Linked DNA regions of Rhodospirillum rubrum ATCC 11170. The protein of the gene in region 1 binds, or shares a complex with, the protein of each later gene. Links are inferred from orthologs where the notes say so. Each region holds a gene or a part of one and is shown on either strand. Other genes may lie near its edges. The genes, in order: mrdA and rodA.

Evidence for each region.
Region 2: the proteins of mrdA (region 1) and rodA are in contact, whole or in part, in a crystal structure (PDB 6PL5), measured with the Thermus thermophilus proteins. The link is inferred for Rhodospirillum rubrum ATCC 11170 from one-to-one orthologs. Residues at the interface, in WP_223903432.1 of Thermus thermophilus: Arg4, Ile5, His6, Leu8, Ala9, Phe12, Ala15, Leu16, Leu19, Gly20, Arg22, Ala23, Trp24, Leu26, Gln27, Val28, Tyr31, Tyr34, Leu36, Leu43, Thr45, Asp47, Lys156, Gln157, Gly158, Ser160, Val184, Leu201, Glu202; in WP_223903423.1 of Thermus thermophilus: Phe161, Val165, Phe168, Val169, Leu172, Pro198, Tyr199, Glu202, Tyr211, Arg212, Asp213, Gln220, Val221, Gln223, Ser224, Ile226, Ala227, Ile228, Gly229, Ser230, Gly266, Phe267, Val270, Leu274, Tyr277, Gly278, Leu281, Phe285, Leu289, Arg297.

The regions. Positions count from the first base shown.
Region 1 is NC_007643.1:553,888-557,148, reverse strand. The notes cover bases 1-2,948. They hold mrdA (penicillin-binding protein 2), read right to left. Parts: upstream 2,524-2,948; coding sequence 478-2,523; downstream 1-477. Other genes in these bases: mreD (rod shape-determining protein MreD), read right to left, coding at 2,526-2,948; RRU_RS02495 (NADP-dependent oxidoreductase), read left to right, coding at 1-437. Also shown: more of mreD, read right to left, coding at 2,949-3,080. UniProt on the Escherichia coli protein: Catalyzes cross-linking of the peptidoglycan cell wall. Responsible for the determination of the rod shape of the cell. Is probably required for lateral peptidoglycan synthesis and maintenance of the correct diameter during lateral and centripetal growth.
Region 2 is NC_007643.1:4,225,475-4,228,604, forward strand. Bases 301-3,117 are described here. They hold rodA (rod shape-determining protein RodA), read right to left. Parts: upstream 2,366-3,117; coding sequence 1,235-2,365; downstream 301-1,234. Other genes in these bases: RRU_RS18980 (TRAP transporter substrate-binding protein), read right to left, coding at 301-1,028; RRU_RS18990 (TerC family protein), read right to left, coding at 2,427-3,117. In the rest of the region: more of RRU_RS18980, read right to left, coding at 51-300; more of RRU_RS18990, read right to left, coding at 3,118-3,130. UniProt on the Escherichia coli protein: Peptidoglycan polymerase that is essential for cell wall elongation. Also required for the maintenance of the rod cell shape. Functions probably in conjunction with the penicillin-binding protein 2 (mrdA).

The DNA.
Region 1 (3,261 bases):
CCGATGTCGCCATCGACCACCACGACCCGGCCTTCGCCCAGACCCTGGCCACCGCCTGCCCCAAGGGCATCGACGTTTATTTCGAAAATGTCGGGGGCAAGGTGTTCGACGCGGTGCTGCCGTTGCTCAACACCGGGGCCCGCGTTCCGCTCTGCGGCCTGATCGCCACCTATAACGGCGCCGGACCGGACAATGCCAAGCGCCTGCCCGAGCTGATGCGCAGCCTGCTCGTCCGGCGGATCACCCTACGCGGCTTCATCATCGGCGATCACCGCGACCGGATACCGGCCTTTCAGAAGGATATGGCCGGCTGGCTGGCCTCTGGCCAGATCATCGCGCGCGAAGACGTGGTCGACGGCCTGGAACGGGCTCCCGCCGCCTTCATCAGCCTGCTCAAGGGCGGCAATTTCGGCAAGCTGGTCGTCGCCGTCGGCTGATTTGCGGGCGGGAGAGCGAGCGAAGCTTTCGCCCTCCCCCCTACCCGTCGATCTCCTCGCTGCCCGGGGTCTCTTCGGAGTCTTCGGGCAGGCCGTCGGGGGGGAGCGGCGGGCCCATCGGCGTCGCCGCGGCATGGGCCTGGGCGACCAGGGCGCGGGCGGCGGGCGGCAGGTCGGCCATCTTGATCTCTTCGCCCGGGCGCTTGCGCGCCGGATCCAGGCGCAGGGTTTCCAGCATGATATCGCGCGCGATCGGGCCGGCGGCGCTCGATCCGCCGCCGCCATGCTCGACGCACAGCGCCACGGCGTAGCGCGGCGCGTCTTCCGGGGCGTAGCAGACGAACAGGGCGTGGTTGCGCAGTTCCCAGGGCAGTTGATCCTCGCGGCGGATGCCGGTTTCGCGTTCGCGCATGGAAATGCGCCGCACCTGGGTGGTGCCGGTCTTGCCGCTCATCTCCCAGCCGGCGACCGGGATGCCCGCCGCCCGCCGCGCCGTGCCACGATCGCCGTTCACCACCGCCCACATCCCCCGGCGCACGGCGTCGAGATGGGCCTTGGCGACCCCCAGAGGCGGCACCGCGGGCACTTCCTGGGCCGAGGCGGCCAGGAAGCCCGGGGAGTCGGGCTTGGCGGCGAAACGCGACAGCCGGGGCATGATCTTCAGCCCGCCATTGGCGATCCGCGCCGTCATCACCGCCAGCTGCAGGGGCGTGGTCAGAACATAGCCCTGACCGATGCCCGCCAGCAGGGTCTCGCCCTGGTGCCAGCCTTCGCCCAGGGTGGCGGCCTTCCAGGCGCGGGTGGGCATCAGGCCGCTGCGCTCGCCGGGCAGGCCGACATCGAGGATCTCGCCGATCCCGAAGCGCCGGGCCATTTCGGCGATGCGATCGATGCCGCAGCGCCGCGCCAGCTCATAGAAATACACGTCGCAGGATTCGGCCAGGGCGCCGACAAGGTTGAGCGACCCGTGTCCGCCCTTTTTCCAGCAGTGGAAGCGATGACCGCCCAGTTCCATATGGCCGGGGCAAAACACCGTCTGATCGGCCTTGATCACCCCGCCTTCCAGGGCGGCCAGGGCCACCACCATCTTGAAGGTCGATCCGGGGGAATACTGACCGGCGATCGCCTTGTTGGTCAGCGGCGAGCGCGGATTGCGCACCAGATCCTGCCATTCGGCGCTGGACAGCCCCCGGGTGAAGGCATTGGGATCATAGGCCGGCATCGACACCATCGACAGGATATCGCCCGTATGGATGTCGATGATCACCGCCGAGGCGCTTTCGCTGGCCAACCGGCGCGAGGCGAAGGATTGCAGCCGCATGTCGATGGTCAGCGGCAGCTCGGCGCCGGCGCTGGCGTCCTCGGTGGTCTGCTCGTCCATCACCCGGCCAAGGGCGTTGACCTCGACCCGGCTGGTGCCCCCGTGCCCGCGCAGGGCCAGATCATAAACCTTCTCCACCCCCTGCTTGCCGATGCGGAACCCCGGCAATTCCAGCAAGGGATCGCCGGTCACCTCTTCTTCGGACACGCTTGAAACATAGCCCAGAAGATGGGCGGCGAGATCGCCATAGGGATAATGGCGGCTCAGCCCCTCGTCGATGGTGATGCCGGGCAGATCGAGCTTGTGAACCTCGATCGCCGCCATCTCCTCCCAGGTCAGATTTTCGCGAATGGTCACCGGCACGAAACTGCGCCGACGCTTCATGTCGCGGAGCACCCGAGTCCGGTCGTAATCGCTCAAAGGCACGATCTTGCCGAGCGCATCAAGGGTGGCATCGATCGCCAACTGGCGTTCCTCGGCGGTGCGCACCTGCCGCAGGATATCCTCGGCGATGATGCTCACCCGGTAATTCTGGCGATTGACCGCCAGTTGGTCGCCGAAGCGGTCGACGATATGGCCGCGCGGCGGCGGCAGCAGACGCAGATTGAAGCGGTTTTCCTCGGCCAAGGTCAGATAGCGATCGGACTCGATCACCTGAAGATAGTACATGCGGGCGGCCAAGGCGCCGACCAGCCCGGCCTGGGCGCCGCCCAGCAGCACGGCCCTGCGGGTGAAAAGCTTCGCGCGGTCCACATCCCGACGCATGTCTATGCCTCGCGGAACAGCATGTGGTGAACCCGGCCGAACAGCCAGGCGAAAGGAGGATAGACCGCGACGGTGAACAAGGTGCTGAAGACCAGCGCCGTTCCATCGACAAAAGTGCCGTAGATCGCCGAAACCGCCAACCACTTCACCACGGCGGCGACGCCCGCGACCAGGGCGAAGGCCCACCATGTCACCAGGAACGGCTTATTGAGAAAGAACTTGTACTGGGTGGCGACCACCGCCTGGGTCAGCAGCAAGACCAGGGCCCCCACCCCCAGCGGCGCCCCGGTCAGGCTGTCTTCCACCAGCCCAAGGACGAAGGCGCTGCCATAGCCCATGACCTCGGGCCGGCAGACCGCCCAGTAATAGATGCTGATCAGGGCGATCATCGGCGCGATGTGGACGAAGCCGGGAAGCCGCGATGGCGCCACGCTCATCAGCAGCAAGAGCAGGGTCAACCCGACGGGAACCAGCCGTCGGGCAAGCCAGTCCAACCGCTGCCACAGGGTTGGCTGGGTTGGATCATAGGTGCTTTTGAGGCCGCCGCGCCGTGCCATGAAACCCGGGGTTCCCCCTGTGTTGGTCGCGCCTGGGGCGCGCTATGGAGTATCGCGCCCGGGGCGCGCTGTAATGTGTCGCGCCGGAAGCGCGCTCTAGAGTGTCGCGCCTGGGGCGCGCTGTCGATCGCCTCGCTGGACGCGCCGGCTTGATCCTGGGCTTTCGTCCCCCCGGATCACG
Region 2 (3,130 bases), 3.7 Mb from region 1 along the record:
AGGAATCGCGTCCCGGGAAGGATTACCGGATCGGGTTGGGGAAAACCGACCTACTGCTTGGAAACGGCGTAAATCGACTCGATCAGATCCTTGCCGACGCGGCCTTCCATCTCCTTGTGAACGGGCAGCAGGGCGTCTTGCCAGGCCTTCAGTTCATCCTCGGAGGGCATGTGGAATTCGGTCTTGCCCGAAGCCTTCATCGCCGCGAGCGAATCGTCGTTTTCCTGCTGGGCGATGGCATTGGCGAACTTGGTGGAGTCCGCCATCGCCGTTTCCAGCGGTGCGCGGATATCGGCGGGCAGGCCTTCCCAGAACTTCTTGTTCACGATGACCGCATAGCCCAGATAGCCGTGATTGGTCAGCGTGGCATGCTTCTGCACTTCGTGCATCTTCTGGGTATACATGTTCGACGGCGGGTTTTCGGTGCCGTCGACAACGCCGGTCTGCAGGGCCTGATAGACTTCCGAGAAGGCCATCACCTGCGGCAGGGCGCCCAGCGCGCGCATTTCGGCATCGAGCACCTTCGATGACTGGATGCGCATCTTCACGCCCTTGAGGTCGTCGGGCTTGAGCAGCGGCTTGTTGGCGCTGAAAATCTTGAAGCCGTTATCCCAATAGGCCAAGCCTTTGATGCCGCGGCCTTCCAGCTTCTTGAGCAGCGAGGCGCCGATCGGCCCGTCGGTGACGGCGCGCAGCACGTCCTTGGTCGGGAAGATGTAGGGCAGGTCGAAAACCTCGAATTCCTTGACGCCCAGCGGCCCGAATTTGGCCAGGGACGGCGCCAGCATCTGCACGGCGCCAAGCTGGAGGGCTTCGAGTTCCTCTTTGTCCTTGTAAAGCTGCGAGTTGGGATAGACCTCGACCTTGACGCGGCCGGCCGTGCCTTCCTCGGCCAGCTTCTTGAACATCTCGGCGGCCTTGCCCTTGGGGGTATCGGGCGCCACGACATGGCTGAATTTAATGACGATCGGTTCATCGGCGGCCTGAGCGCCCCCGGCGATCATCACCCCCCCCAGAATCAGTCCCATAAATACGGAAAGTTTCATAAGTGTCCTCCCGGTACTGAAATTAAGTTTCCAGTACATCATTCTTGACAGCCAGAACCCATCCCATCCCCATGGAATGCCGCAATCAATGATCGCGGGCCTGGTGCGCCGAAGTATAAGGGGAGGGCGCGCCTCTTCTCAAGAACTCAATTATTAGGGGCTAAATCGCCTGGGGGGACGGGCGATGGTCAGCGCAGGCGCGGCCGAATGGAAATATTCAGCAGCAAACCCGCCGAAACCATCACCGCGATCATCACCGTTCCGCCATAGGATACCAAAGGCAGCGGAATGCCGACCACCGGGATCAATCCCATGACCATCGCCAGATTGACGAAGACATACAGAAAGAACGACGAGGCCACGCCAACGGCGCACAGGCGGCCAAAGACGTATTTGGTGCGCGCCGCCACGATGTATCCGTAAATGACGATGGCGCAGCAGGCGCCAAGGATCAGCATGCCGCCGAACATGCCCAGTTCCTCGGCGATGACCACGAAGATGAAATCCGTGTGCTTTTCGGGCAGGAAGCCAAGCTGGCTTTGCGAGCCGTTGAGCAGGCCCTTGCCCCAGATCCCCCCCGACCCCAGGGCGATCTTCGATTGAATGATGTTATAGCCCGCCCCCAAGGGATCGCGCTCGGGGTTGAGGAAGGTCAGAACCCGGGCCTTCTGGTAGTCGTGCATGTGGCTCCACAGCACCGGCAGCGAGACACCGGCGGCGGTGAAGGCGACGACCAGCGTCCATAACGGCAGACCGCCGAGCAGGGCGATGATGCCGCCGGTGGCGGCAAGCAGGATGCTGGTGCCGAGATTGGGCTGCAAGAACACTAGCCCCACCGGCAGCAGGGTCAGGAAGGCGGCGGGCAAGGCGGCCAGCAAGGTGGTGCAGCGGTCGTTGGGCAGGTGGTGGTAATAGCGCGCCAAAGCCACGATCAGCCCGACCTTCATGAACTCCGAGGGCTGAACGGCGACCACCCCCAGGTTCAACCAGCGCTGGGCCCCCATGCCGACATGGCCAAAAACCGCCACGCCGACCAGGGCCAGCAGGAAGAAGCCATAAATGGCATAGGCCGCGTGCATGATCAGCCGCACGTTGACGCAGGCCAAGGCCAGGGCGGCGACGAGACCGATGCCGAAGCGGATCAGATGGCTGTCCGCCCAGGGATCGGCCCGCCCGCCGGCGGCCGAGAACAGGGCCAGGGCCCCCACCAGCGATAGAAAGGCCAGCGCCAGCAGGAACAAGATATCGTGGATGCGCAGCGAGGCTACCACATGCCAGGGCGTAACCAGCGGCTCGTCGAGCAGCTCTTTTTTCGCCACGCGTCTTTACTCCGCTACCCCGCCCCGGAGGGCGGGGCGCTTGATGATGGCGCCGCTCCGTCTAGGAACGGCTGTCTGGTGTTTTGTCCGCCGGCCGCAGCAGCGACACGATGACGCCCAAAGCCAGCAGGGCGAAGGTTACGCCCAGCGAGACCGAAGCCGGCATTTTGCCGATGAACTCGGCATAGAAGATCTTCGATCCGATGAAGATCAGCACCGCCGCCAAGGCGTAGTGCAGGTATACGAAGCGATGGACCATCGCCGCCAGAGCAAAATAGAGGGCGCGCAGGCCGAGGATGGCAAAGATGTTGCTGGTGTAGACGATGAAGGGATCGGTGGTGATGGCGAACACCGCCGGCACGCTGTCCACGGCGAACAGCACGTCGGTGGCTTCGACCACCACCAGGGCCAGGAACAGCGGCGTCGCCCAGGCGACGCTCTTTCCGGTTTCGGGATGGGGGCGACGCACCCAGAAGCGCTCGCCGTCCAGTTCCTCGGTCACCCGCAGATGGCGGCGCAGGAAGCCGATCAGCTTGTTGTCGGCCAGCGACGCCGCGTCATCCTCGTTGCGCGAGACCATCATCTTGACGCCGGTCAGGATCAGGAAGGCGCCGAACAGATAAAGGATCCAGTGGAATTCCGAGATCAGGGCGGCACCCAGGCCAATCATGATGCCACGCAGCACGATGACGCCCAGGATACCCCAGAACAGAACCCGGTGCTGATAGGCGCGGGGAATGGCGAAATAGCTGAAAACCAGCGAAA